DNA from 2 places in the Leifsonia sp. NPDC077715 genome. Region 1 is predicted to be linked to the other one. Evidence: predicted binding sites of a transcription regulator. Region 1 holds the regulator's gene; the other holds the start of a gene.
What was found. The regulator HrcA, encoded in region 1, represses chaperone genes, less so after heat shock. The targets are predictions, from matches to a motif close to TTNGCACTCGNNNNNNNCGAGTGCNAA.
Positions count from the first base shown of each region.

Region 1 (14,527 bases):
TGCTGACCGGGGCGCCGTCCGCGGCCGGGTGGACTGCCTGGGCAGCCGGGATGGGAGCGCTCGTGTGTCTTGTGTTCGCGGCAGCCGCACCTCGGCGCGGGCGTGCTCCCACGCGTGCCGGGGGACTCGCAGGCGTCGCGTCTCGGAGCGGGTCCGTTCCGTCGGCGACGAGGCGCGCCGGAATGGGCCGCGGCCGTCTTGCTTTCGGGGCCATCGTCCTCGCCGCGATCGCACTCGGATCCTCGCTCGTAGCGGTGGAGAGCCCGGGACGCGCGAGCGCCGAGCTCGATGCAGCTGCGCGCGACCGCGACTCGGTCGAGCTGCTGGTCCGCGTCGAGCGGACACCCCAGCGCATCTCCTCCGGCTTCGGCGAAGAGCCGAGGTGGTCGGCACGTGGCACCACCGTGGACTCTTCGGCGAGGGTTCCGGTCACCCTCCAGTTCGACGCCGCGATGAGCGACGCGCGTCGGCTCGCGAACGGCGCGGTGGTCCGTGTTCGCGGCACGGTCCTCCCCAACGAACCAGGCGAAGCGACCACGTACACCGTCCGTGCCGCAGCCCGGGAATCTCCCGGTGTCGAGCGAGAGCCGCCGCCGTGGCTGGCGTGGGCCGCAACCGTCCGGACGACGTTCGCCGATTCCGCCTCCCGGACACCGGGTGACGGCGGCGCTCTTCTTCCCGGACTCGCGATCGGGGACGAGACCTCCCTCCCGCCCGAGTTGGACGCGGCGATGAAGGCATCCTCGCTCAGCCACCTCACCGCCGTCTCGGGCGCGAACTGCGCGCTCGTCATCGGGCTCGTCTTCCTCCTGGCGCGCGCGGTGGGAGCGGGACGCCGGCTTCGGGTCGGTCTCGCCGCCGCCGCGCTCCTGGCCTTCGTGGGTCTCGTCGGTCCGGGACCGAGCGTCATCCGGGCGGCGGCCATGGCGGGCGTCCTGCTGCTGGCGCTCGCTCGCGGCCGCCCGGCGGACGGCGTCCCCGCGCTGTCGCTCGCCACCGTGGTGCTCCTGGTGCACGACCCGTGGCTCGCGCGCGACTACGGCTTCGCGCTCTCGATCCTCGCCACGGCGGGCCTGCTCGTCCTCGCCGGACCGCTCAGCGTCCTCCTCCGTCGATGGATGCCGCGCTCGCTCGCCATCGCGATCGCCGTGCCGACCGCCGCGCAGCTGGCGTGTCAGCCGGTCCTGATCCTGCTGACCCCGTCGCTTCCGCTGTGGGGGATCCCGGCCAACCTCCTGGCCGAACCGGCCGCCCCGGTGGCGACGCTGCTCGGCTGCCTCGCCTGCGCAGTCCTGCCGTGGGCTCCCGGGCTCGGCGACCTGCTCGTGCGACTCGCCTGGGTTCCGTCCGCCTGGATCGCGCAGGTCGCCACGCTGGCGAACGGGCTGCCGGGCGGCGCTCTGCCGTGGGCTCCGGGCGTCGCCGGTGTGGTGCTGTGCGCTGTCGTGCTCGTCGCCGTGGTCCTGGTCGTGATGCGGGGCGCGCCGAGGCTGCTCGCGCTGGTGTCGGCGCTGGCGCTGGTCGCCGGGGGAGTCGTCTATGTCGCCGTCCTCGCTGGGGGAGTCGTCGGACGCGCCCTGGCCATCCCCGGCGACTGGCGGATCGCCGCCTGCGATGTCGGCCAGGGTGACGGTGTCCTGCTGCGCGACGGCGACGCGGTGGCGATGATCGACGTCGGCCGTCATCCCGAGCCGGCAGCCGCCTGCCTCGACCGGCTCGGAGTCCGCACCATCGACCTGCTGGTGCTGACCCACTTCGACGCCGACCACGTCGGTGGGATCGCCGGCATCGCGTCGCGTGTCCGGCGCGCGATCAGCCAGGAGCCCGCCCGGGACGCGGACCACCGCACGCTGGCCGTGCTCGCCGAGCACCGGGTCCCGGTCGAGCGCGGCAGCGCGGGAATGAGCGGTCAGCTGGGTTCGACCAGCTGGCGGCTGATCTGGCCGCCAGCGCCAGGCAGCCCCGGACCGGCCGATTCGGGCATCGGCAACGCCGGCAGCATCACCCTCGAGGCGGAGGGCGGCGGCCTCCGGTCGATCTTCCTCGGCGACCTGGGAGAAGAGGCGCAGGATGCGCTGCTCGCCAGCCGGAGCGTCCGTACGGTCGACGTGGTGAAAGTCGCCCACCACGGCTCGGCCGACCAGAGTCCCGCGCTCTATCGCGCGCTCGGCGCCCGGGTGGGTCTCGTCTCCGTGGGCGCGCGGAACGGTTACGGCCATCCGACCGCATCGGCACTCCGCATGTTGGCCGCTGCGGGCACCGTCCCGGTGCGCACGGACGAACGCGGGTTGCTCCTGGTGTCTGCGGGACCGGCCGGCGTCCGGGTCTGGAGCGAACGCGGTGCGGCGGCGACTGACGGTGGTCGCCCGTATCCTGGAGAGGCGGCGCCGGGACGAGCCCTGGCCGCGGACCAGCGAGGAGACACGTGGCGACCCGAGGCGGCAGCAGAGGCGGAGCGACCAAGGCGCGCGCCGCCGCCAGCGCGATCCCGCAGCTCTCGTGGAGCCAGGTGCGCGCGGCGCCGGTCGTACTGGTCACGGGATCGGAAGGGTTCCTCGCCGACCGTGCGGTGCGCACGCTGCGCGACGCCCTCAAGGCCGACGACCCCAGTCTCGAGATCAGCGATGTTCACGCCGGCGATTACGCACCGGGAGAACTCCTCACCGTCGCGAGCCCCTCCCTGTTCGGCGAACCGCGGCTCATCCGCGTCGAGGCCGTGGAGAAGTGCAACGATGCGTTCCTCGCCGACATGCTCGACTACCTGAACGCCCCTGCGGACGGCACGGTGGTGACCCTCCGCCACGGCGGAGGCGTGCGCGGCAAGAAGCTGCTCGACGCGATCCGGTCGGGTGCGGGCGGCGGCATCGAGATCGTGTGCGCCGAGCTGAAGAAAGACGCCGAGAAGTACGACTTCGCGCAGGCGGAGTTCGCTGCGGCGGGCCGCAAGGTCACGCCGGGGGCGCTCCGTGCCATCACCTCCGCGTTCTCGGACGACCTCGCCGAACTGGCGGCCGCCTGCCAGCAGTTGCTGTCCGACTCCGCCGAGCAGATCACCGAGGCGACCGTCGACAAGTACTACGGCGGCCGCGTCGAGACGAACGCGTTCCAGGTCGCCGACGCAGCGATCGCGGGGCGGCACGGGGAGGCGCTTGTCACCATGCGGCACGCGCTCGCCTCCGGGGCGGATCCGGTCCCCATGGTGGCGGCTTTCGCGAGCAAGATCCGCACGATGGCGAAGATCTCCGGCTCGCGCGGCGGCTCCGGCCAGCTCGCGCAGCAGTTCGGCCTGGCACCGTGGCAAGTCGACCGCGCCCGCCGCGACCTCCAGGGGTGGACGGAGGACGGCCTCGGCCGCTGCATCGAACTCCTCGCCGAGACCGATGCGAACGTCAAGGGCGGAGGCCGCGACCCGGTGTTCGCGCTCGAGCGGATGATCCGCATCGTGAGCGCCCGCGGCCGCGACTGAGTCGCGCCCGCCCGCAGGCCGGCGACGTCCCCGCAGGCCTGGTGCGTTGCCCAGCCGTGCGACGTCCCGCAGGCCGTGCTCGTGGCCGCACATGCAGCGAGCCCCCGCCCGGACCGTGGTCCTGAGCGGGGGCTCGCTAGCGGCGCGGGACAGGTCCCGCGGTCGGTCGTCGCTTAGAGCGCGGCGACCTGCTTGGCGATCGCAGACTTGCGGTTCGCCGCCTGGTTCTTGTGGATGACGCCCTTGCTGGCCGCCTTGTCGATCTTCTTCGCGGCGAGACGCAGCGCCGCGCTCGCCTTCTCCTTGTCGCCCGCCACGACGGCCTCACGGGTGGCGCGGATGGCGGTCTTGAGCTCGCTCTTGACGGCCTTGTTGCGCTCCTGCGCCTTCTTGTTCGTGCGGTTGCGCTTGATCTGCGACTTGATGTTTGCCACGAGTGGTCACTTTCGTTTCTGAGTGAGTAGGGATGTGCCGCTCAGCGGAGAGGGCGCCTTGCGGCGTTTCGTGCGGACACATCCACACGCAAGCCAACAAACAACTCTACCAGCGCCCTGCGCTCCCGCCAAAACCCGCCGCGGCGCAGGTCAGACGCGGGCGGGAGCGTAGCTGCCGACGAGCAGCTCCTCGAGCAGCGACGGGCCGTTCGGCTCCCAGCCGAGGTCGATCCGCGCCTTCGTCCCGCGCGCCTGCTGGTCGAGCAGCAGCGCGTCCGCGAGCTGTTCTCCGAGTCGCGACCGCGACTCCTCCACGGACTCGCCGGCCACACCGCCGGCTACGCCCGCCGCCTGGGCGGCGGCCTCGCCGAGCTCGCGCACGGTCGGGTTCTGGCCGCCCGCGCCGATGTAGGTCGCACCCGCCGAGCCGTGCTCCAGCGCGAGCACGTAGAGCGCCGCGAGGTCGTCGACGTGGACCGTCGCCCAGTGCTGCGAGCCATCGCCGATCAGCCGCAGGGCCTCGACACCGCTCCCGCGAGGAGCGTCCGCGATCACGTTCGCGAGCCCCTTGCCGTACCCGTAGACGATCGACGGCACGACGACGATGCCCCGCACCCCGTCCGCCTCGCGCACGAGCGCTTCGGCGGCGCCGCGCCAGGCGGTGAGCGCCGGCGGGGCAGCGGGGGAGTCCTCGGCGATGTCGTCGTTGGACCCGTAGGTCCAGACGCCTCCGGTGTGGACGAACGGCTTGCCCGTTCCGGCAAGCCCGGCCAGCACCGCCGGCACCAGCACCGCGTCCACGTCCTGCGCCGACGCCAGGTGGATGACGCCGTCGCTCTCTCGCGCAGCCCGCTCCACGAGGGCCGCGTCGGTGGCGTCGCCGATCAGCGCGGTAGCGCCGGCGGCCTCGACCGCGGCCGCCTTCTCGGCGTCGCGGACGAGCGCGGTGACGGAGTGGCCCTCGTCGAGAAGGCGGGGGAGGACAGAGGATCCGATGAAGCCGGTGGCACCGGTGAGGAGGATGGTCATAGTCGTCCACAACGCCTGTGGAGAGCCCGCATTCCCCAGATCCGGGCTCCGCCCCAGATGCGGGTTGCGCCGCGCGTAGGCTCGATCCATGACTTCCACCACCATCGCCATCGTCAACGGTTATGTCGTCCCGGTCTCCGCGGAGCCCATCGAGAACGGCGTCGTCCTGGTCAGAGACGGCGTCATCGAAGCGGTCGGCGCCGCCGATGAGGTATCGGTGCCGGAGGGCGTGGAGGTGGTGGATGCCGCCGGCAAATGGGTGCTGCCGGGCTTCATCGAGTCGCACGGCCATGTCGGCATCCACGAAGAGGCGAACGGTCCTGCGGGCGACGACACCAACGAGATGACGACACCGAACACGGCCGCGGTGCGGGCGATCGACGCGATCAACATCGACGACGAGGGCTTCCGCGACGCACTCTCGGGCGGGGTCACCTCGGTGGTGGTCAAGCCCGGTTCCGGCAACCCCATCGGCGGGCAGACGGTCGCGATCAAGACGTGGGGCGGTCGGACCATCGACGAGCAGGTCATCCACGAGGCGGTCAGCGTGAAGTCCGCCCTCGGCGAGAACCCGAAGCGAGTCTACGGCGGCAAGAACCAGACGCCGAGCACGCGGCTCGGGGTCGCGATGATCATCCGGGAGGCGTTCGTCGCGGCGCAGAACTACCGGGCTGCGCGCGACAGCGCAGCGGCCGAGGGCAAGCCGTTCGACCGCGACCTGTCCAAGGAGACGCTGGTGCGCGTCCTGGACGGTGAGCTGGCGTGGGACCAGCACACGCACCGCCACGACGACATCGCCACCGCGCTGCGGCTGGCCGACGAGTTCGGCTACCGGCTCGTCGTGAACCACGGCACCGAGGCGCACAAGATCGCCGACGTGCTCGCCGAGCGCGACATCCCGGTCATCTTCGGGCCGATGTTCACCTCGCGGTCGAAGGTCGAGCTGCGCGACCGGGCCATCGCCAACCTTGCCGTGCTCGCGAAGGCGGGTGTGCGGGTCGCGATCACGACCGACCACCCCGTGGTGCCGATCAACTTCCTCATCTACCAGGCCGCCCTCGCGGTGAAGGACGGCCTCCCACGCGAGACCGCGCTCGAGGCGCTGACGGTCAACCCGGCCGCCTTCCTGCGGCTCGACGACCGGGTCGGCTCGCTGACCGCCGGCCTCGACGGCGACGTGGTGGTGTGGTCGGGCGACCCGCTCGACGTCAACTCGCGTGCGGAGCGGGTCTTCATCCAGGGTTCGGAGGTCTACCGGTTCGAAGACGGGCATGGTCACGTCGTGGAGCGCGCCGAGCGTTTCGTCTGAGCACGTCCGGACGTGCGCGTCACCGCGCGTGCGTCCGGGGGCCGGGGGTTCATGGGAGAATGGCCGGACGATGTCACCACGAGCTCTTCAGGCCCTCGAGCCCGCCGCGACCGACCCGGCCTCCCTGCGCAACTTCTGCATCATCGCGCACATCGACCACGGCAAGTCGACGCTGGCCGACCGCATGCTGCAGATCACCGGCGTGGTCTCCGATCGGGACATGCGGGCGCAGTACCTCGACCGCATGGACATCGAGCGCGAGCGCGGCATCACCATCAAGAGCCAGGCCGTCCGGATGCCGTGGTCGGTCGACGGCGACACGTTCGCGCTGAACATGATCGACACCCCCGGGCACGTCGACTTCACATACGAGGTGTCCCGGTCGCTCGCCGCCTGTGAGGGCGCGATCCTGCTGGTGGACGCCGCGCAGGGCATCGAGGCGCAGACGCTCGCGAACCTCTACCTCGCGCTCGAGAACGATCTGACGATCATCCCGGTGCTCAACAAGATCGACCTGCCTGCGGCCGACCCCGACAAGTACGCGGAAGAGCTGGCGAGCCTCATCGGCGGCAAGCCGGAGGACGTCCTGCGCGTGTCCGGCAAGACGGGCATGGGCGTCGAAGCGCTGCTCGACCGGGTGGTCGCCGAGATCCCCGCCCCGGTCGGCGTGGCCGACGCACCCGCCCGCGCCATGATCTTCGACTCCGTCTACGACAGCTACCGCGGCGTCGTCACCTACGTCCGCATGGTCGACGGCAAGCTGCAGCCGCGCGAGCGCATCCAGATGATGTCGACCCGCGCAACGCACGAAATCCTCGAGATCGGCGTCTCCTCGCCCGAGCCGACCCCGTCGAACGGCCTCGGCGTCGGCGAGGTGGGCTACCTGATCACCGGTGTGAAGGACGTCCGCCAGTCGAAGGTCGGTGACACGATCACCTCCGCCGCGAAGCCGGCGACCGACGCGCTGCCCGGCTACACCGAGCCCAAGCCGATGGTGTTCTCCGGTCTCTACCCGATCGACGGGAGCGACTACCCGGAGCTGCGCGAAGCGCTCGACAAGCTCAAGCTCTCCGACGCGGCGCTCGTCTACGAGCCCGAGACCTCGGTCGCCCTCGGCTTCGGGTTCCGTTGCGGTTTCCTCGGGCTGCTCCACCTCGAGATCATCACCGAGCGCCTGTCGCGCGAGTTCGGCCTGGACCTCATCACGACCGCGCCGAGCGTGATCTACGAGGTGACGACCGAGGACAAGAAGACCGTCACGGTCACCAACCCGAGCGAGTTCCCGGGCGGCAAGATCGACAAGGTGGAGGAGCCGATCGTCAAGGCGGCCATCCTCGCCCCGAAGGACTATGTCGGCGTCATCATGGAGCTCTGCCAGAGCCGCCGCGGCTCCCTGCTCGGCATGGAGTACCTGGGCGAGGACCGCGTCGAGATCCGCTACACGATGCCGCTCGGCGAGATCGTCTTCGACTTCTTCGACCAGCTGAAGTCCAAGACGGCCGGCTACGCCTCCCTCGACTACGAGCCCTACGGCGAGCAGGAGTCCGACCTCGTGAAGGTCGACATCCTCCTCCAGGGCGAGACGGTCGACGCGTTCAGCGCGATCGTGCATCGCGACAAGGCCTACGCCTACGGCACCATGATGGCCTCCCGCCTGCGGGAGCTAATCCCGCGGCAGCAGTTCGAGGTGCCCATCCAGGCCGCGATCGGCGCCCGGATCATCGCGCGCGAGAACATCCGCGCGATGCGCAAGGACGTCCTCGCCAAGTGCTACGGCGGCGACATCACCCGAAAGCGCAAGCTCCTCGAGAAGCAGAAGGAGGGCAAGAAGCGCATGAAGATGGTCGGCCGCGTCGAGGTCCCCCAAGAGGCGTTCATCGCCGCGCTCTCCGGCGACACGGAGAAGAAGGACAAGAAGTAGCGGTCACCCTCGCCGGTACACGTTCACCAGCACCCCCGACGCGAGCGGCCGGGTCGACTCCAGGGTGAGCCGCTGGTGCGGGAAGCCGTCCGGGAACAGCTTCTTCCCCGTCCCGAGCACCAGCGGGTAGACCATCAGCCGGTACTCGTCGATGAGGTCGGCCGCGGCAAGCGTCCGGACGAGCTCCGTGCTGCCCCAGATGCGGATCTCGCCGTCGATCTCGTCCCGGAGCCGCGCGACCTCGTCGGCGACATCCGGACCGAGCAGAAACGAGTTCTGCCAGCCCAGCTCGGTGACGGTCCGCGAGACGACGTACTTCGGGACGCGGTTGTACCGGCGGGTCAGCTCACCCTCCAGCCCCGGTGCGTCCTCATCCCACACGCCCCACGAGCGCGCCCAGATGTCGTAGGTGGTCCGGCCGAGCAGCAGCGCCTCGGTGCGGCTCTCCCAGTCGAGCACGAGCGAGTCGTCGGAGCCGTCGTCGTGCTCCGCGTCCCAGTCCAGGGCCCAGCCGCCGTAGGGGAAGTCGCCCGAGGGGTCCTCCTCCGGTCCGCCGCCGCCCTGCACCACGCCGTCGAGCGTGATGAACGCCTGCAGCACGATCCTGCCCATGGGTGCTCCCTTCGCTGCGAGTCCTGTCCACTACAGCACGGCCGCCTCCCGGGCTCCAGACCCCCGTTTCGCGAACCTGCGCCGGATGGCGGAAGATGGATGACATGCGGCGCTCCAGCTTCACCGACCAACCCGTCACGTACGGGGCGGTCGGCGCCACCCAGGCGGCGGATCTGCTGTACTACCCGCCGAAGGGCTACAAGCCGCTGGAGCGCAGCATCCGGTTGGGCAGCGGCGACGAGCGCTTCGACGCCGCGGCGACCGCGCTCATGGCGTGGGGCGTGCAGAAGGGCAGCGGCATCCTCGTCACCGACGTGAACGAGGGCACCGGCGTGCAGTACGAGGGCGTCGAGTTCGGGCCCGACGGCACACCGATGCGGATGCGCGCCAACCGGCCCGAGGAGGACGTCTTCGCCGACGATGGCACCCCGTTCGTCCGCAACGGGATGACGGCGGTGCTGAAGATCCCGTTCGGCCCGTTCAAGGTGTCCGCACCCATCCGCGTGGTCTATGTGATCGACGAGCCGCACCGGCGCGGCTTCGCCTATGGGACGCTGCACGGCCATCCAGAGAGCGGCGAGGAGCTGTTCCTGGTCGAACGCCACGACGACGGGACCGTGTGGTTCGTCCTTCGCGCGCTCTCCCGGCCCTCCAACGCCTTCTACCGGCTGGTGTCGCCCGTGCTCGGGATGGTGCAGCGTCGCTACACCGCCAAGTACCTCCGCGCGCTTCACCCCGCGAGCTCCGCCTGATGCCGAGCACCCTGCCCCTGGGCGACCCGGCCCCCGCCGACGGTCTGCTGCCCGCGAGCGCGGCGGACGGCGCCGGCGACCGCGACTTCGGCGTGTACCTGCACGTCCCGTTCTGCCGCGTCCGCTGCGGCTACTGCGACTTCAACACGTACACCGCGACCGAGCTGCGCGGCGTCTCCCAGTCCGAGTACGCAGGCCACGCCGTCCGCGAGGTGGAGTTCGCGGCCGGTGTGCTCCGCGACAGCGGCCTCCCGCATCGCCCCGTCTCCACCGTGTTCTTCGGCGGCGGCACTCCCACGCTGCTCCCGCCGGGCGACCTCGCGGCCATGCTGGGCGCGGTCCGCGACGCCTGGGGGCTCGCCGACGGCGCCGAGGTGACCACCGAGGCGAACCCCGACTCGGTGGATGCCGACGACCTCCGCCGCCTCGCCGACGCCGGCTTCACGCGGGTGTCGTTCGGGATGCAGTCCGCCGTCCCGCACGTCCTGGAGACGCTGGAGCGCACCCACGACCCGGCGCGCATCCCGCTCGTCGTCGGCTGGGCGCGCGAGGCCGGACTCCAGGTGAGCCTCGACCTCATCTACGGCACGCCGGGGGAGTCGTTGGACGACTGGTCGCAGAGCCTCGACACCGCGCTGGCCTGCAAGCCGGACCACCTGTCGGCGTACGCGCTGATCGTCGAGCCGGGCACCAAGCTCGCGCGGCAGATCCGCTCGGGGCAGGTGCCCGAGCCGGACGACGACCTCGAAGCCGACATGTACGAGCTGGCCGACCAGCGCCTCGCCGACGCCGGGTACGACTGGTACGAGGTCAGCAACTGGGCAACGGATCAGACCCACCGCTCCCGGCACAACCTCGCCTACTGGCTCGGACACGACTGGTGGGGGATCGGCCCGGGCGCGCACAGCCACGTCGGCGGCGTCCGCTGGTGGAACGTGAAGCACCCGGCCGCCTACGCCCAGCGGGTGCTGGCGGGCGAGTCCCCGGCAGCCGGGCGCGAGACGCTGGACGCGGGAACGCGGCACGTCGAGCGCGTCCTGCTGCTCAGCCGCATCCGCGAAGGCGTGTCGACTGCGGAGCTCGGAGACGCCAGCCGCCACGAGATCCCCGGCCTCATCGCCGACGGCCTGGTGGACGGAAGAGCCGCCCTCCGCGGGTCGATCGTGCTGACCTTGCGGGGGCGGCTCCTGGCCGACGCTGTGGTGCGCCGGCTGCTCGCGGACGAGGCCGCGTGAGCGGCCGAGTCGCTAGCTGACGAACTTGATCGCGATCGGATACGTGTAGTACTCGCCCTGGTTCGCCTTGATCGCGGCGATGATGCTGAACACGATGTCGAGCACCCACGCGGCGATGATGATGAAGATGCCGATGACGACGATCGACAGGATGCCGCCGACGACGTAGGCGATGAAGATCGTGATCTGGAAGTTCAGCGCCGTCGCCGCGTGCGCCCGGACGAACGGACCGCGGTCCTTCAGCACCAGGTACCCGATGAGCGCCGGGATCCAGCTGAACAGGATGCCGCCGATCTGGATGAGGGTCGCCCAAAGCTTCTCGTCGGCCGGGCTGAGCTGCTGCGCGGCGCCGCCGTAGGGCTGCTGCGGCGGGGGCGGCGGAGGTGTCGCGGACATGGTGCTGTTCTCCCTTGTTGGACAGGGTGGACATGGTCGGCCTCAGCCTAGGGCGTGAAGCCCCAGCCTGAGAAGAGTCTGAACGCGTCGGTTACTTGATGAAGCGGAAGTTCACCGGGTAGCGATAGGTGCCGCCGCTGTTCACGCGCACGAAGCCGAGGATCGAGAACACCAGGTTCACGATGTACAGCGCCCACGGGATGAGCAGGCCGAAGAGCAGATAGCCGATCCCGTAGGTGAAGCTGCCGATGATCACCCCGATGATCTGCGAGGCGATCCAGGCGAGGATCCAGGTGATCTGCCAGTTCAGGGCTTCCTTGGCCTCCTGGTTGGTGAGACGTCCGCGGTCCTTGAACACGAGGTAGATGATGAGGGAGGGGAGGATCCACAGGATGCCTCCCAGATGGGCGAAGGCGGCCCACTGCTTGTCCTGCGCGGCATCGAGCGGGGCGGCGGGGGTCGAGGCGTACGGCTGCTGCGGGGGGACGCCGCCGGCGGGGTCGGCGGGCTGATTCGGGTCTGACATCGGCGTAGCCCTTTCATGATCGGTTGCGACACGCGTCGAACCGGTGCACATACGGTACTGCCGCCGTGTCACAGCCGACAATCATCCTGACCGCGTTTCCTCGCGGTAGGATTGGCACTCAGGAACAGCGAGTGCTAATCGGTCGACGGGAGGCGGGCATGGTCTCGGAACGCAGTCTCGAAGTGCTGCGCGTCATCGTTCAGGATTACGTGGCGTCGCGGGAGCCGGTGGGATCGAAGAGCATCGTGGAGCGGCACTCCTTCGGCGTGTCCGCCGCGACCATCCGGAACGACATGGCCCTGCTCGAGGAGGAGGAGCTGATCGCGGCTCCGCACACCTCCTCCGGGCGCGTCCCCACCGACAAGGGCTACCGCCTGTTCGTCGACCACCTGGCCGAAGTGCGGCCGCTGTCGACCGCGCAGCGCACGGCCATCGAGACGTTCCTCGGCGCGTCCGGCGACTTCGACGAAGTGCTCTCGCGCACCGTGCGCCTGCTCTCGCAGCTGACCAACCAGGTCGCGCTGGTGCAGTACCCCTCGGTGACGCGCTCGCGCATCCGGCACATCGAGCTGGTCGCGCTCGCGCCGCGGCGGCTGCTCAGCGTGCTCATCACCGATTCCGGTGCGGTGGAGCAGCGGGTCATCGAGCTGCCGGCCGAGCTGAGCGACGAGGATGTGGCCGAGATCCGCGGCGCGATCAACGGGGCGGTCGCCGGCCTGACCCTGACCGAGGCGACCACCCGGATGCGCGACCTGCCCGCCGCACTCACCGACCGCACCCGCGCGCTGGTCGAGCCCGTCGCGAGCGCCCTGCTCGATCAGATCGCCGCCAACCGGCAGGAGAAGCTGGTCATGGCCGGTGCGGCCAACCTGGTCCGCACCGAGCTCGACTTCCCGGGCAGCATCACGCCGGTCCTGGAGGCGATCGAGGAGCAGGTGGTGCTCCTGCGGCTCTTCGACGAGATGGCGACCGACCAGCACGGCGTGGCCGTCAGCATCGGCCGAGAGAACGCCGTCTTCGGGCTCACGGAAGCATCCATCGTCTCCAGCGGTTACAGTGCGGCAGGAGCGGATGTGGCCCGCGTGGGCCTGCTCGGTCCGCTCCGCATGGACTACTCGGGCAACATGGCGGCCGTCCGCGCCGTCGCCCGCTACCTCTCCCGGCTGCTCGGCGACCAATAGGCGCCGGCAGCCCGAATCACAGCACGACGAAAGAAGAAGGAACAGCCCACGTGGCCGACCACTACGAAGTCCTCGGTGTCGAGCGAGACGCCAGCCCCGACGAGATCAAGAAGGCGTACCGCCGCCTCGCGCGCGAGCTGCACCCGGATGTGAACCCGAGCGCCGAGGCGCAGGAGCGGTTCAAGCTGGTGACGCACGCGTACGACGTCCTCAGCGACCCGCAGCAGCGTCAGCAGTACGACCTCGGCGGCTCCGGCGGTTTCGGCGGAGCGGGCGGGGCCGACTTCGCTGGCTTCAGCGACATCTTCGAGACGTTCTTCGGCGGGGGAGGCGGCGGGGGCCGTGGGCCGCGGTCGCGCCGCGAGCGGGGTCAGGATGCGCTGCTGCGCGTCGAGGTCGACCTCGACGAGGTCGTCTTCGGCACGCACCGCGACCTCGAGGTCGACACGGCCGTCGTCTGCGAGACCTGCAACGGCTCCTGCTGCCAGCCGGGAACCCAGCCCGTGACCTGCGACATCTGCCACGGCACCGGCAGCATCCAGCGGTCCGTCCGCTCGCTGCTCGGCAACGTGATGACCTCGAGCCCGTGCGGCACCTGCCGCGGCTACGGCACGGTCATCGCCACGCCGTGCGTCACCTGCCAGGGCCAGGGTCGCGTGCGCGCCCGCCGCACCGTTCCGGTGGACATCCCCGCCGGCGTCGACACCGGCCTGCGCCTGCAGATGCCGGGCAGCGGCGAGGCCGGCCCCGCCGGCGGCCCGAACGGCGACCTCTACCTCGAGATCAAGGTGAAGCACCACGAGGTGTTCAGTCGCGACGGCGACGACCTGCTCTGCACGCTGGAGCTGTCGATGACGGACGCGATCCTCGGCACGACCGCGACGGTGAAGGCGCTCGACGGCGACATCCGCCTCGAGCTCAAGCCCGGCACGCAGTCCGCCGACATCGTCACGGTCAAGGACCGGGGCATCACGCACCTGCGCGGCAGCGGCCGCGGCGACCTGCGGGTCGGCATCCAGGTGGTCACGCCGACCAAGCTCGACCACAAGGAGAAGGAGCTGATCAAGAAGTTCGCCTCCACCTACAAGGGGTCGCAGCCGTCGCTGGCGCACTTCCAGCAGGGGCTGTTCGCCAAGCTCCGCGACCGGTTCCTCAACCTGTAACCGTGGCGTCGCTCTACCTGCGCGAAGACCTGGCCGATGTGGAGGTCGGAGGCCGGCTGTCGTTGACCGGCGCGGAAGCGAAGCACGCCGCGACCGTGAACCGCACGCGGCCCGGGGAGTCGGTGCTCATCGGCAACGGCCGCGGTCTCGTCGCGTCGGGCGAGGTGCTGGTGTCGACGAACACCGAGCTGACGATCGACGTGGAGTCGGTGTCGCGCGTGCCGCGTCCCACGCCGGCGATCACGCTGGTCCAGGCACTGGCCAAGGGCGACCGCGACGAGCTGGCCATCCAGGCGGCGACGGAGCTGGGGGTGGATGCGGTGGTGCCGTGGTCCGCCTCCCGCTCGGTGTCGCGCTGGGAAGGTGCCAAGGTCGTGAAGGGCCGAGAGCGCTGGGCGACGATCGTGCGGGAGGCGGCGAAGCAGTCCATCCGCGCCTGGACGCCGGAGGTGGGCGAGCTCTCGACGACGAAGCAGATCGCGGCACTGGCTGCGGGCGCGCGC
Region 1 covers NZ_JBFBOG010000003.1:738,908-753,434, reverse strand. The annotation lists partial or broken gene AB0P25_RS17485 (ComEC/Rec2 family competence protein) at 1-1,823, shown strand, start outside; gene holA (DNA polymerase III subunit delta) at 2,426-3,466, shown strand; gene rpsT (30S ribosomal protein S20) at 3,640-3,900, opposite strand; gene AB0P25_RS17470 (NAD-dependent epimerase/dehydratase family protein) at 4,051-4,929, opposite strand; gene AB0P25_RS17465 (amidohydrolase) at 5,018-6,238, shown strand; gene lepA (translation elongation factor 4) at 6,309-8,159, shown strand; gene AB0P25_RS17455 (dihydrofolate reductase family protein) at 8,163-8,771, opposite strand; gene AB0P25_RS17450 (DUF1990 domain-containing protein) at 8,876-9,523, shown strand; gene hemW (radical SAM family heme chaperone HemW) at 9,523-10,758, shown strand; gene AB0P25_RS17440 (DUF4870 domain-containing protein) at 10,771-11,154, opposite strand; gene AB0P25_RS17435 (DUF4870 domain-containing protein) at 11,246-11,680, opposite strand; gene hrcA (heat-inducible transcriptional repressor HrcA) at 11,839-12,861, shown strand; gene dnaJ (molecular chaperone DnaJ) at 12,912-14,024, shown strand; gene AB0P25_RS17420 (16S rRNA (uracil(1498)-N(3))-methyltransferase) at 14,027-14,527, shown strand, end outside.

Region 2 (14,527 bases), on a different contig from region 1:
GAACGTCGACCACCACGCGGTGCACACCGACCAGGGCCTCCAGACCGCGGTGCAGACGGCGGAAAGCGCGCTGGGCGACAGCGGCCGCGTGCTGCTGCGCCCGTCGGGCACCGAGCCGCTGGTGCGCGTCATGGTGGAGGCCGCCGACCAGGACACGGCCGAGCGCCTGGCGAACGAGCTCGCCGACGTGGTGCGGGAGCGCCTGGCGCTCTAGCGCGTCAGCGCTTCTCGTGTTCGCGCTGCGCGGCCAGGAAGTCGGCGACCGAGTACGCGCGCGAGCGGTCGGGCAGCATGTCGGCGCCGTAAAGGCCCTTCATCAGCTCGCCCGGGTCGACGTTCAGCGCGGTCGCCAACCGGACGATCGTGTGCAGCTCCGAGTTCGCCTCGCCGCGCTCCACCCGCCCGTAGTTGGTGACGTGCATGTCGGCGAGCCCGGCGATGTCCTCCTGGCTCATGCCGAGGGCGATGCGCGCTTCGCGGACGCGGCGGCCGAAGACCTCGGCAGCACGGGAGCGGGGAGCAGACATGCCTCATGCTTACGGTGCGGTTGCATGCATGGCCAGAGCTTGACTGCCACACGCATCTGAGCGTCGGGCTTAAGAACCTCAGAGTTTCCGCAGGAGAACCGAACTGACGGCGTGGTTGTCGTCCTTCCGCAGCACGAGCTTCGCTCGGGAGCGGGTGGGCCGGATGTTCTGCACGAGGTTCGGCTCGTTGATGGCGGACCAGATCGACGCGGCCCGTGCGCGAGCCTCCTCCTCCGTCAGCTGTGCGTACCGGTGGAAGTAGGACTTGGGGTTGGTGAACGCGCCGCGCTGCAGCTTGAGGAAGCGCTCCTCGTACCAGCGCGCGATGTCGCGGGTGCGTGCATCCACGTAGACGCTGAAGTCGAACAGGTCGCTCACCGCGAGCCGGTTGCCGCCGCCGGCCGGCTGCAGCACGTTGAGGCCTTCGACAATCAGGACATCGGGACGCCGGACCACGATCTCGGCGTCGGGCACGATGTCGTAGCTGAGGTGCGAGTAGAACGGGGCGCGCACCTCCGGAGCGCCGCTCTTCACCGCGGTGACGAACCGGAGCAGCGCCTTGCGGTCGTACGACTCGGGGAAGCCCTTGCGGTCCATCAGGCCCAGCCGTTCCAGCTCGGCGTTGGGGTGCAGAAAGCCGTCGGTCGTGACCAGCTCGACGCGCGGGGTGTCGTCCCACCGCGACAGCAGCTCGCGCAGCAGGCGAGCGATGGTCGACTTGCCGACGGCGACCGAGCCGGCGACGCCGATCACGAACGGGGTGCTCGCGGCACGCTCGCCGAGGAAGTCGCTGGTCACCCGGTGCAGCTGCTTGGTGCCGCCGACGTAGAGGTTGAGCAGGCGGCTCAGCGGGAGGTAGACCTCTTCGACCTCGCGCATGTCCAGCGGGTCGCCCAGGCCGCGCAGCTGGACGATCTCCGTCTCCTGCAGCGGCAGGCGCGTGTTCTCCGCCAGCTCCGCCCAGTCGGAGCGGCTCAGCTCGACGAACGGGGTGGAGGAGTCTCCGTGGGGAAGCATAGGTCCCCAAGTCTAGGGGTGCCGCTCTCAGCGGGCCCTCACTGCGCCCACGATAGACTCGACCCCATGTGTGGAATCGTGGGGTACGTCGGTACCGACAAGAGTCTCGAGGTGCTCCTCGGCGGTCTGAAGCGCCTGGAGTACCGCGGTTACGACTCGGCGGGCATCGCGGTGATCGGCCCGGACGGTGAACTGGGCACCGCGAAGAAGGCGGGCAAGCTCTCGGTGCTGACCGAGGACCTGCAGGAGCACCCCATCCCGAACGGCCAGACCGGCATCGGTCACACCCGGTGGGCGACGCACGGCGGTCCGACCGACGTGAACGCGCACCCGCACCTGGGCGACGAGGGCCGCCTCGCCGTCATCCACAACGGCATCATCGAGAACTTCGCGACGCTGAAGGACGAGCTGCTGGCCGACGGCTTCGCGTTCGAATCCGAGACGGACACCGAGGTCGCCGCCGTTCTGCTCGGCCGCGAGTACCGCCGCACGGGCGACCTGCCGCAGGCGTTCCAGTCCGTCGTCTCGCGCCTCGAGGGCGCGTTCACCCTGCTCGCGATGCACCAGGACCAGCCGCACGTCGTCGTCGGCGCACGCCGCAACTCCCCGCTGGTGATCGGCCTGGGCGAGGGCGAGAACTTCCTCGGCTCCGACGTCGCCGCGTTCGTCGAGCACACCCGCCGCGCGATGGCGATCGGACAGGACCAGATCGTCACGATCACGCCGGACAGCGTCACGGTCACCGACTTCGAGGGCGCGCCGGTCGAGGTCGAGCCCTTCGAGGTCGCCTGGGACGCGTCCGCCGCCGAGAAGGGCGGCTGGTCGTCGTTCATGGCGAAGGAGATCGCCGAGGAGCCGGATGCCGTGGCCAACACGCTGCGCGGCCGCCTGGTCCACGAGACGGTCCACATCCCCGAGTTGGACGCGCTGGGCGACGACTACTTCGCCGGCATCGACCGCATCACGATCATCGCGTGCGGCACCGCTGCCTATGCCGGCCTGGTCGGCAGCTACGCGATCGAGAAGTGGGCGCGCGTCCCCGTCACGGTCGAGCTCAGCCACGAGTTCCGCTACCGCGAGCCGGTGCTCACCGACGGCACCCTGGTCATCTCGATCAGCCAGTCGGGCGAGACCATGGACACGCTGATGGCGGTCAAGTACGCCCGCGACGGCGGCGCCAAGGCCATCTCGGTCTGCAACACCCAGGGCGCGACCATCCCGCGCGAATCGGACGCGGCGCTGTACACGCACGCCGGCCCGGAGGTCGCGGTCGCCTCGACCAAGGCGTTCGTCGCGCAGATCACCGCGCTCTACCTCTTCGGCCTGCACCTCGCCCGCATCCGCGGCACGCTGTCCGCCGCGCAGCAGCGCGACGCGATCGCGGAGCTCCAGGCCGTGCCCGAGAAGATCGCGGCCGTGCTCGAGTCGCACGCCGACATCGCCCAGCTGGCCAAGTGGATGTCGGACACCCGCTCGGTGCTGTTCCTCGGCCGTCACGTCGGCTACCCGATCGCGCTGGAGGGTGCGCTGAAGCTCAAGGAGCTCGCGTACATCCACGCCGAGGGCTTCGCCGCCGGCGAGCTCAAGCACGGCCCGATCGCACTGATCGAGCCGGGTCAGCCGGTCTTCGTGGTGGTGCCGAGCCCGCGCTGGTCGGACGAGCTGCACAAGAAGGTCGTGTCGAACATCCAGGAGATCCGCGCCCGCGGTGCCCGCGTCATCGCAATCGCCGAGGCCGGCGACGCCGCGGTGCTGCCGTTCGCCGACGAGGTCATCCGCATCCCGCTGGCCGCTCCGCTGTTCGAGCCGCTGCTGGCCGTCATCCCGCTGCAGATCTTCGCGATGGAACTGTCCGCCGCGAAGGGACTCGACGTCGACCAGCCGCGCAACCTGGCCAAGTCCGTCACCGTGGAGTGACGCCGTGATCGCCGGCATCGGGGTCGACGTCGTCGATCTGGCCCGCTTCGAGCGGTCGATCGCGCGCACCCCGAAGCTGCGCGAGCGGCTGTTCACCGAGGCGGAGCGGCCGCTTCCGGTGCACTCCCTCGCCGCGCGGTTCGCGGCGAAGGAGGCGCTGATCAAGGCGCTGGGGGGCTCCGAAGGCGTGCGCTGGCACGACATGGAGATCGTCCCCGACGAGGAGAGGAACCCCGGTTTCGTGCTGCACAACGTGGTCGAGGCGCAGGTACGCGAACGCGGCATCGTCCGCATCCACGTGTCCATGACGCACGACGCGGGGGTCGCGACGGCGTTCGTCGTGACGGAGTGCGCGCCGTGACCGAGCTCCGCGAGCGGGTCGTCGATCTGGACGCGGTGACCGCGAACGTCGTGCGCCTCCGCGAGGTCGTGGGCACGCCGCACGTGATGGCGGTCGTCAAGGCGGACGCGTACGGGCACGGCGCGGTGGAGAGTGCCCGCGCGGCGCTCGCCGGTGGCGCCGACTGGCTCGGTGTGGCCGAGATCGCCGAGGGGCTGGCGCTGCGCGACGCAGGGATCGACGCCCCGGTGCTGGCGTGGCTGCACGACCCGGATGAGGACTTCGCCGCTGCCGCGCAGGCCGGGATCGACCTGGGCTTGTCGTCGTTGCGGCAGTTGGAATCCGCGGCCCGAGCGGCCGTGGCGACCGACGTTCCGGTGCACGTGCAGCTGAAGGTCGAGACCGGCCTCAGCCGGAACGGCATCGCCGAGGACGACTGGGACGCGGTGTTCGTGCGGGCGCGCGAGCTGGAGACGGACGGCACGGTCGTCGTGCGCGGGATCTTCTCGCACCTGTCCAACGCGTCGCCCGAGGACGACCGCGCGGCCGTCGCCGTGTTCGAGCGGGCGCTCGCCCGGGCGGCCGCGGCCGGCCTCGAGCCCGAGCTGCGTCACATCGCGGCCAGCGCCGCCGCGCTCACTCTGCCGGATGCACGGTACGACCTGGTGCGGCTCGGCATCGCGATCTACGGGCTGTCGCCGTTCGGCGGCGGGGCGGGCGCGGAGCTGGGGCTGCGTCCCGCGATGACGCTGCGCGGCCGGGTCGCGGCGGTGCGCCGGGTGCCCGCCGGAAAGGGCGTCTCGTACGACTACACCTACCGCACGACCGGCGAGACGACCCTTGCGCTCGTTCCGCTCGGGTACGCCGAGGGGATCCCGCGCCACGCGTCCAACGCCGGCCCGGTGTCGATCGGCGGCCGGACCTTCCGCATCAGCGGACGCGTCGCCATGGACCAGTTCGTGGTCGATGTCGGCGACCTCGACGTGCAGGTCGGCGACGAGGTCGTGCTGTTCGGCGACCCGGCGACCGGCGTCCCCGGAGCCGACGACTGGGCGGACGCGGCCGGGACGATCAACTACGAGATCGTCACGCGGCTGGGAGGCCGCCTGAAGCGGACGTTCGTGGGAGGGCCGCGGTGAGCGCACTCGCCCTGCCCGCCACCCGTCGGATCGCCACGGCGGACGACATGCACGCGCTCGGTCTGGAGCTCGCGGGCGTGCTCCGGGCGGGCGACCTGGTCGTGCTCTCCGGCCCGCTCGGCGCGGGGAAGACCACGCTGACGCGCGGCATCGGCGAGGGACTGGACGTGCGTGGCCCGGTGACCAGCCCCACCTTCGTGCTCGCACGGACGCATCCCGCCCTCTCCGGCGGCGCGCCCCTCGTGCACGTGGATGCGTACCGCCTCTCGAGCGCGCTGGAACTCGACGACCTCGATATCGACTTCGCCGGCTCGGTGGTCGTCGTGGAGTGGGGGAGCGGGATGCTCGACGGCGTCGCCGAGTCGTGGCTGGAGGTCGCGATCGAGCGGCCGACCGGCGCCGACGAAGGGTCCGAAGTGGCGGGCGACGACGACGAGGTGGACGAGCCCCGCACGGTCACGATCACCGGCTTCGGCCCGCGCTGGGCCGTCGATCCCGCTTAGGCTGGACGCATGCTCCTCGCCATCGACACCTCCGCCGGAACGAGCGTCGCGGTGGTCGACCTGGACGCCGGCGTCATCTCCGAGGTGATCGAGACCGACACCATGCGCCACGCCGAGGTGATCGGCACGCTCATCGACGAGGCGCTGCGGGTCGCGGGTGTCGAGGTGCGTGCACTGTCCGGCGTCGTCGCCGGGATGGGTCCCGGCCCCTTCACGGGTCTGCGCGTCGGGATCGCCGCCGCGAAGGCGTTCGCGATCGGCGCGGGCAAGCCGCTGGTCCCGGTGGTGAGCCACGACGCGATCGCCTACGAGCAGTACGCCGTCGGGGCGAACGGTCCGCTGCTGGTGGTGACGGACGCCCGCCGGCGCGAACGCTACTGGACCGCGTACTCCGGAGCCGACGACCTCGGGCTCCCGATCCGCCTCGACGGCCCCGGCCTCGCCAAGCCCGACGACCTGCCGCATCCCGAGGTCCCGCGCATCGAGACCGACGTGGTACCCGCCGGCCGGCTCGGGATGCTCGCCGAACTCCGCTACGCGAACAGGCTCCCGATGGATGCCGACGACGCCCTCTACCTGCGCTCGCCCGATGTCACCCTCTCGGCCGGACCGAAGCGGGTGACCGCATGACCGCGTACCAGCTGCGGCGCGCACAGGCCGCCGATGTTCCGGCGATCATGGAGCTGGAGCGCTCGGTCTTCGTCACCGACGCCTGGTCGGAGCGCTCCATGCTCTCGGAGGTGACCGGCGAGCACGGGTACTACCTGGTCGCCTTCGAGCCGGAGACGCCGGAGCGGATCGACGCGTACGCCGGGCTGCTGGCGCCGCGCGGGGGAGGCGAGGGCGACATCCAGACCATCGCGGTGGCGCCGCACGCCCGTCGCCGAGGACTCGGACGCGCGCTGATGCTCGCCCTCATCGGCGAGGCGCGCAACCGCGGCGCGCGCGAGGTGTTCCTGGAGGTGCGCGCCGACAACCCGGGAGCCCAGACGCTGTACCGTGCCCTCGGATTCGAGGAGATCGGCGTGCGCCCGAAGTACTACCAGCCGGACGGAGTGGACGCCCTCGTGATGCGCCTCACCGTCCCGACCCCGGAGACGACCATCGCATGACCTCCGTCACACCCGCCGACGGGCCGCTCGTCCTCGGCATCGAGACCTCCTGCGACGAGACCGGCGTCGGCATCGTCCGCGGCACCACGCTGCTCTCCAACACGATCGCGTCGTCGATGGAGGAGCACGCGCGGTACGGCGGCGTCGTGCCCGAGGTCGCGGCGCGGGCCCACCTGGAGGCGCTGGAGCCGACCCTGCGCACCGCGGTCGCGGACGCGGGCATCGAGCTGGCCGACGTGGACGCGATCGCCGTCACCAGCGGGCCGGGGCTCTCCGGCGCACTGATGGTCGGCGTCGGCGCGGCGAAGGCCCTCGCCGTGTCGTTGGGCAAGCCGCTCTACGCGGTCAACCACCTGGTCGGCCACGTCGGCGCCGACCTGCTCGACGCGTCCGGCGGCCCCGGGCACCCCGTCGAGCTGCCGACCATCGCCCTGCTCGTCTCGGGCGGTCACACCTCCCTGCTGCTGGTGCGCGACCTGGTGTCGGATGTGGAGCTCCTGGGCGAGACCATCGACGACGCGGCCGGGGAGGCGTTCGACAAGGTCGCGCGCGTGCTCGGCCTGCCGTATCCCGGCGGCCCGCAGATCGACCGGGTCGCGGCGGACGGCGACCCGACCGCCATCCGCTTCCCGCGCGGGCTGACCCGCCCGAAGGACCTTGAGAAGCACCGCTACGATTTCTCGTTCTCCGGTCTCAAGACGGCCGTGGCGCGCTGGGTGGAGCAGCGCCAGGACGCGGGCGAGGGCGTGCCGGTCGCCGACGTGGCCGCGTCCTTCCGCGAGGCCGTCGTGGACGTGCTCATCACGAAGGCGCTCAATGCCTGCCGCGACCACGACGTCCCCCGGTTGCTGCTGGGCGGCGGTGTCGTCGCCAACGCGCGCGTGCGGCAGCTCGCGGTCCAGCGCGCGGCGGAGGCCGGCGTCGCACTCCGCATCCCGGCGCTCTCGCTGTGCACGGACAACGGCGCGATGATCGCCGCACTCGGGGCCCAGCTGATCCAGGCGGGGCACGCGCCGAGCGAGCTGACCTTCTCGGCCGACTCCACGCTGCCGGTCACGGAGATCCAGGTCACGCGCTGAGACGTGCGTTGACACCCCTGCGCGGGCCCTGCCACGATGGAGGGATACAGCGTTCTCTCAGGAAGGCGACTTCCGCGGAGTCGCTGGATCACCAGAGCCTCCACGATGAAGGAGATGGGTCTCATGACCGATCCGAACGCCCCCACCGACCCGGTGGACCCGAACACGCAGAATGGCTCGGTCCCTCCGCCGCCTCCGACTCCGCCCGCGGCACCCGCGGGTGACACCGGTGCTGTGCCGCCGCCCGCTCCGGGATACGGCCAGCAGCCGCCGGCCCCGGGATACGGCCAGCAGCCGCCCGCGCCGGGATACGGCCAGCAGCCGTATGGCCAGCAGCCCTACGGCCAGCAGCCGGGGCAGCCCTACGGCGCCCAGCCCGCCTACGGCCAGCCCGCTCCGGGCTACACGCAGCCGTACGGGCAGCCGGCCGCGAAGTCGCCCATCCTCAGCATCCTGTCGCTCATCGGCGGCATCGTCGGCCTCCTGATCAACCTGGTCTGGGGCATCGGCTTCCTGTTCGGCGTCGCCGCGGTGGTGCTCGGCTTCATCGGCAGGAACAAGGAGCCGCAGGCCCGCGGCTTCTGGCTGACCGGCATCATCCTGGGCTTCGTGAGCATCGCCATCGCGATCATCTACTGGATCATCCTGGCGATCGTCTTCGCGAGCCTCGCGAACTACAACACCTACTGAACGCGCAGCGCCGGGCGGCCTAGATCCGCTCGGCGAGGAGCGCCGTGTGCCGCCCGGCCACCCTGGTGAGGATCAGGGTCGCCGGGCGGTCGCCGTTCAGCGCCAGACGCTTCCGCAGGGCCGCCGGATCGACGTCCACGCCCCGCTTCTTGATCTCCAGCGTGCCGATGCCGCGCTGTCGCAACGCACGTCTCAGGTCCTTCTCGCCCGCCGGAAGCGTCTCCAGGATGCGGAAGCCGGAGGCGAACGGCGTCTCGACGGGCGCATCGGCGGTGACGTAGGCGATCTGCTCGGAGAGCATCCGCCCGCCGAGGCGCCGGGCCAAGTCGCCGATCAGGCGCGCGCGGATGACCGCGCCGTCGGGCTCGTACAGGTACTCGCCGAGCGGGCCGGTCTCCTCATCCACGCTGTCCGCGTCGGCCACGAGCTCGTCGGCCTGGTCGCCGCGCAGCACCAGCGCCGCCCGGCGGATCCCCGGGCGGGCCAACGCGCCGAACCACAGGCCGAGCTCGACCACCTGGCCGTCGGCCGAGACCCACTGCGCTTCGGCGGTGGAGGGGATGAGGTCGCGGTCGAACCCGGGGCCGAGCTTGAGCCCGACCGACCGGCCGGTCGCGAGCTCGTAGGCGAAGCCGAGCGACGGCGTGTAGTCATCGGGGTCGACCAGCCGCTCGGTCTGCGTGTGGCCGGCCGTGCGTCGGGCGGGGTCCAGGAAGACGCCGTCGATCGCGCGGAGGTCGACGTCCTCGGCGCGCCTCTGCTCGACCGTCGCGGTCGGGAAGGGGGCCAGGTTGAAGGAGGCGATGGCCGCGGTCACCTCGTCCGCATCCACCGCGGTCACCTCGAGCTCGAGGGCGGCGAGCGCGAGGGCGTCGCCGCCGATGCCGCATCCGAGGTCGGCGACGCGGCCCAGGCCCGCTGCGCGGAAACGGCCGGCGTGGCGGGCGGCCACCGGGAGGCGCGTCGCCTGCTCCAGTCCGGCCTCGGTGAACAGCATGCTGGACGCGAAGTCGCCGAACTTCGCCTGCGCCTTGCGGCGGAGTTTGGACTGCGTGAGCACCGCCGCGACGAGGGCGGGCGAGTGGCCCTGCTTGCGCAAGTCGCTGACGATCCGGAGCACATCCTTCTCGCTGCGGTACGGTGGCAGCGAGTCGAGGAGACGGAGCCCTTCCGGGCTCAGCAGCGCGACCAGCTCGGACCGTTCCATGCCTCAACGCTACCTTTCCACGGAGCTTGGCACTCACGTTGCGTGACTGCTAACGCACCCCCTAGACTCGTGTTAGCACTCTCAGTGCGAGTTTGCTAATCAGTCTTCGTCAAGACACTGTTCTTCACAGGAAAGGGGTCAACGTGTCGGTCTCCATCAAGCCGCTCGAGGATCGCATCGTCATCAAGCAGGTCGAGGCTGAGCAGACCACTGCGTCCGGTCTGGTCATCCCCGACACCGCCAAGGAGAAGCCGCAGGAGGGCGAGGTCGTCGCCGTGGGCCCGGGCCGCATCGACGACAACGGCAACCGCGTCCCGCTCGACGTCGCCGTCGGCGACAAGGTCATCTACTCCAAGTACGGTGGCACCGAGGTCAAGTTCGGCGGCGAGGACTACCTGGTCCTGTCCGCTCGCGACGTCCTCGCGGTCGTCGTCCGCTGACGCACCCCTCTTCGCAACGGCCCGGCTGCTCTGAGCAGCCGGGCCGTCGTCGTTAACTCCGGCGAGATTCGTGCCGAATGTGCGCTTTCGGGGCCGCATAACGCACATTCGGCACGAATCTCGCGGCGGTGACCGGAGGTAGAGTCGGACGAGTGGCATCCTCCTCAGACGACCTCTCCTCGCATCGCACCTCCGGGCTGATCTACGCGGTATCGGCGTACGTGCTCTGGGGCATCCTCCCGATCTACTTCCTGGCGCTCGCCCCGGCCGGCGCGTGGGAGATCGTCGCCTGGCGGATCATCTTCTCGCTCGGGTTCTGCGCCATCGCGCTGACCGTCACGCGCACCTGGCGGCAGTTCGGCGCCCTGATGCGGGACACCCGGGTCCTGCTCACGATGGGGCTCGCCGGCGTCCTGATCTACGTCAACTGGCAGACCTACGTCCTCGCGACGGTGAGCGGCCACGTCGTCGAAGCGGCGCTCGGCTACTTCATCAACCCGATCGTCACGGTGTTCCTCGGCGTCCTCGTGCAGCGCGAGCGGTTGCGGATCGCGCAGTGGGTCGCCGTCGGCGTGAGCGTGGTGGCGGTCATCGTGCTCGCGGTGGGCTACGGGTCCGTGCCGTGGATCGCGCTCATCCTCGCCTTCTCCTTCGGGCTCTACGGCCTCATCAAGAAGCGGGTCGGCGGCCGCGTGGACGCGCTGTCCGGCCTCACCCTGGAGACGATGTGGCTGACGCCCGTCGCCGTCATCCAGCTCATCGTGGTCGGCGTGACGGCCGGTCTCACGCTCGGGACCGCCGGGCCCTGGCACACCGTGCTGCTGGTCGGCGCGGGCGTCATCACCGCCGTCCCGCTGCTGTTCTTCGCCGCCGCGTCGCGCCGGCTCCCGCTCGTGTTCATGGGCTTCATCCAGTACTTCGCGCCGATCATCCAGTTCGTCGTCGGCGTCGCGGTGCTGCACGAGGCGATGCCGCCGGAGCGGTGGCTGGGCTTCGCGATCGTCTGGCTCGCGCTGGTCATCCTCAGCGTCGACATGATCGTCGCCGCGCGCCAGGGGAAGCGGGCCGCGGAGCTCGATCTCGCGACCGTCGACTGAGTCCCCGAATCACGGAATACCCGCTCAGGTTCTGCCGTTACCATTGAGCATCCACAGTCGCGCATCTTCTTGATAGGGGTGAAATGGATCAGCCCGATCCGTTCGGTTTCATCGGTTTGACCTACGACGACGTCATGCTGCTCCCCGGGCACACGGACGTCATCCCGAGCGAGGCGGACACCTCGACTCGCCTGACCAAGCGCATCTCGATGGCCACTCCGCTGCTGTCGAGTGCGATGGACACCGTCACCGAGTCGCGCATGGCGGTCGCCATGGCGCGCCAGGGCGGCATCGGCATCATCCACCGCAACCTCTCGATCGAGGATCAGGCGTCGCACGTCGACAAGGTGAAGCGCTCAGAGTCGGGCATGATCACCAACCCGGTCACCACGACCCCCGACGCGACCGTCGAAGAGGTGGATGCGCTGTGCGGCCAGTTCCGCGTGAGCGGCCTCCCGGTAGTCGAGCCGGACGGCACCCTCGTCGGCATCATCACCAACCGCGACATGCGCTTCGTCTCGCCGTTCGAGCGGTCGACGACCAAGGTCCGCGACGTGATGACCCGCCAGCCGCTGATCACCGCGCCGGTGGGCATCGACCCGGACTCCGCGGTCGCCATCTTCGCCGAGCACAAGATCGAGAAGCTGCCGCTGGTGGACGCCGACGGCAAGCTCCGCGGCCTCATCACCGTCAAGGACTTCGACAAGAGCGAGAAGTACCCGGACGCCACGAAGGACGACGAAGGCCGTCTGCGCGTCGGCGCCGCGATCGGCTTCTTCGGCGACGCCTGGGACCGCGCGATGACCCTGGTCGACGCGGGCGTGGACGTCATCGTGGTCGACACGGCCAACGGCGACAGCGCCGGCGTGCTCGACATCATCCGCCGCCTCAAGGCCGAGCCGCGCGCGTCGCACGTCGACGTGATCGGCGGCAACGTGGCGACCCGCTCCGGCGCGCAGGCGCTCATCGACGCAGGAGCCGACGCCATCAAGGTCGGCGTGGGCCCCGGCTCCATCTGCACCACCCGCGTCGTCGCCGGTGTCGGCGTGCCGCAGGTGACCGCCGTGTACGAGGCGTCCCTCGCGGCGCGCGAGGCGAACGTCCCGCTCATCGCGGACGGCGGCCTCCAGTACTCGGGCGACATCGCCAAGGCGCTCGTCGCCGGCGCGGACAGCGTCATGCTGGGCTCGCTGCTGGCCGGAACCTCCGAGTCGCCAGGCGAGCTCGTCTTCGTCAACGGCAAGCAGTTCAAGAACTACCGCGGCATGGGGTCGCTCGGCGCCCTCCAGACCCGCGGCAAGAAGACCTCGTACTCGCGCGACCGCTACTTCCAGGCGGATGTGCCCAGCGACGAGCAGCTGATCGCCGAGGGCATCGAAGGGCAGGTGCCGTTCCGCGGACCGCTCTCCGCCGTCGCGTACCAGCTGGTCGGCGGCCTCCGCCAGTCGATGTTCTACGTCGGTGCGCGCACCATCCCGGAGCTCAAGTCGAACGGCAAGTTCGTCCGCATCACGGCGGCCGGGCTCAAGGAGTCCCACCCGCACGACATCCAGATGGTCGTGGAGGCGCCCAACTACCGTCGCTGAGCCGGCCCAGCGGCCGCCTACCCGAAAGCGACCCGATTGACCGTCAAACACCTCGCCGCAGTACTGGCCGGGCTCGTCCTGGCCGGTACTGTCGCGGGTCCGGCGGCGGCCGCACCCTCCGTGTCGTTCCGTGAGCTGATCGACGACATCGGACCGCTGGAGACCTACGCCCGGCAGTACGCGTCCGCGAACCCGGGCGACGCCGTGGACGAACTGGTCCTGGTCTACATCAGGACCGCGAATCCCGCCTACGACGACTTCCGCTGGGAGACTCTGGGCGGCCGGCGGGATCTGTCCTTCGAGTCGTACGTCGCGGAGCAGGACGACCGCAACGGGACGTCGGCGTCCGACCTGAAGCAGCTGCGTCAGGTGACCTTGCCGAACGGCGAGGTCACGGACGCGGTGCACATGTTCGCCACGATGAGCCTCGGTACGCCGCCGAAGTCCCCCGCGGCCGACCTCGGCGGGTTCGCCGGCGACATCACCGACCTGATGACCGACATCCGGTCCGTCGCGGGTGGACCGGCGGCTGTGCAGGCTGCTGCCGCCGCCGACTTCGGCAACCCGAACGGAGGCTTCTCCACAGAAGACCTCTGGGCCGACCTCGACGCCGTCAACCTCACCGCTCTCCGCGCGGCTGACCCGCAGACGCCGTACGCGGACCTGCTGACCGCGTACTTCTCGGGGCTCACGGAGCGGAAGCGCGTCGACGGCTTCCTCACCAACCGCTTCCCGTCGACGCCCCGCACGCAGACCGACCTGCGTGCCGCGGTGACGTCGGCCTACACCTCCAACACGTACATCTCCTTCCTGGAGTACGACCGCGGTCTCTCCGACCTGACGGCTCAGCGCGACGCGGCCATCGGTGTCTTCGCCGGCTACCTCGCCCAGGTGTCGCACGTCATCCCGGTGGCGGTGACGTCGCCCGCCGCCTCGTCGACCGTGGGCACCTCCACCCCCACAGTGGCGGGCACCGGCGAGCCGGGTGCGACGGTGACGGTGACCGGCTCGGGGGGCCGTGTGGTCGGGACGACGACCGTGGATGCGGCGGGCGCCTGGTCGCTCACCACCGCGACGCTGCCCGCCGGCCGCGCGGGCCTGACCGTTGCGCAGGCCGCAGGCGGCGGAGGTCCGACCACCGCGGCCGTCGCGTTCGAGGTGGTGCTGCCCCGGCCGATCCCGGTCGCGAACTCCTGGGTCTGGTCGTCCCTCGCGGTCGCAATCGCGGTGGCCCTGGTCGCGGTGGTGCTGTGGAGGCTGTTCAGCCCCGCCGCGCGACGTCGGCGATCCGGTCGATCGCATCCGTCAGCACCTCGGGCGAGCACGCGAGGTTAAGGCGGACGAAGCGGGCGGTCCGAGTCCTCATCGCGCTGACGGGCTGCCGGTCTGTTGGGCGAGAAGGGCGTGGAACGCACGGATGGCCGCCGCGGTCTCATCCGGACGCTCGAAGCCGGCGAAGTGGCCACCGGCAGGAGCCACCACGAACGTGCGCAGGTCGATCGCGGCGCGCTCGGCGAGCGAACGCGGGAAGCCGGACATCCCGGGCTCGCGGGCGAGATAGACGCCCGTCGGCGCGCTGATCGGCGGTCGCGGCGGGTTCTGCTCGTAGTCGTAGTACTGCTGGAACGAGGTGCCGATGCTGTCCGTCACCCAGTAGAGCGTCGCGATCGAGTAGAGGATGCCGGAGTCGACGATGCGGTCGAAGTCGCCGTCCACCCAGTCGTGCCACTTGTCGGCGATCCAGGCGAGGAGTCCGGCGGGGGAGTCGGCGAGTGCCGCGGCGATCGTGTCGGGTCGGGTGAGCATGATCTCGCTGTAGCCGCCGTCGCTCTCGTCATACGCCGCAAGGGCGTCCAGGTACGTGCGCTCCGCC
Region 2 covers NZ_JBFBOG010000001.1:656,058-670,584, reverse strand. The annotation lists gene glmM (phosphoglucosamine mutase) at 1-214, shown strand, start outside; gene AB0P25_RS03260 (helix-turn-helix transcriptional regulator) at 219-527, opposite strand; gene coaA (type I pantothenate kinase) at 606-1,544, opposite strand; gene glmS (glutamine--fructose-6-phosphate transaminase (isomerizing)) at 1,611-3,461, shown strand; gene AB0P25_RS03245 (holo-ACP synthase) at 3,466-3,822, shown strand; gene alr (alanine racemase) at 3,810-4,940, shown strand; gene tsaE (tRNA (adenosine(37)-N6)-threonylcarbamoyltransferase complex ATPase subunit type 1 TsaE) at 4,988-5,443, shown strand; gene tsaB (tRNA (adenosine(37)-N6)-threonylcarbamoyltransferase complex dimerization subunit type 1 TsaB) at 5,453-6,073, shown strand; gene rimI (ribosomal protein S18-alanine N-acetyltransferase) at 6,070-6,555, shown strand; gene tsaD (tRNA (adenosine(37)-N6)-threonylcarbamoyltransferase complex transferase subunit TsaD) at 6,552-7,634, shown strand; gene AB0P25_RS03215 (DUF4190 domain-containing protein) at 7,758-8,324, shown strand; gene AB0P25_RS03210 (SAM-dependent methyltransferase) at 8,344-9,531, opposite strand; gene groES (co-chaperone GroES) at 9,675-9,971, shown strand; gene rarD (EamA family transporter RarD) at 10,124-11,068, shown strand; gene guaB (IMP dehydrogenase) at 11,152-12,654, shown strand; gene AB0P25_RS03190 (Ig-like domain-containing protein) at 12,691-13,989, shown strand; gene AB0P25_RS03185 (epoxide hydrolase family protein) at 14,017-14,527, opposite strand, start outside.
Region 2: the regulator HrcA is predicted to act here: its motif matches at 9,558-9,584, upstream of groES (co-chaperone GroES).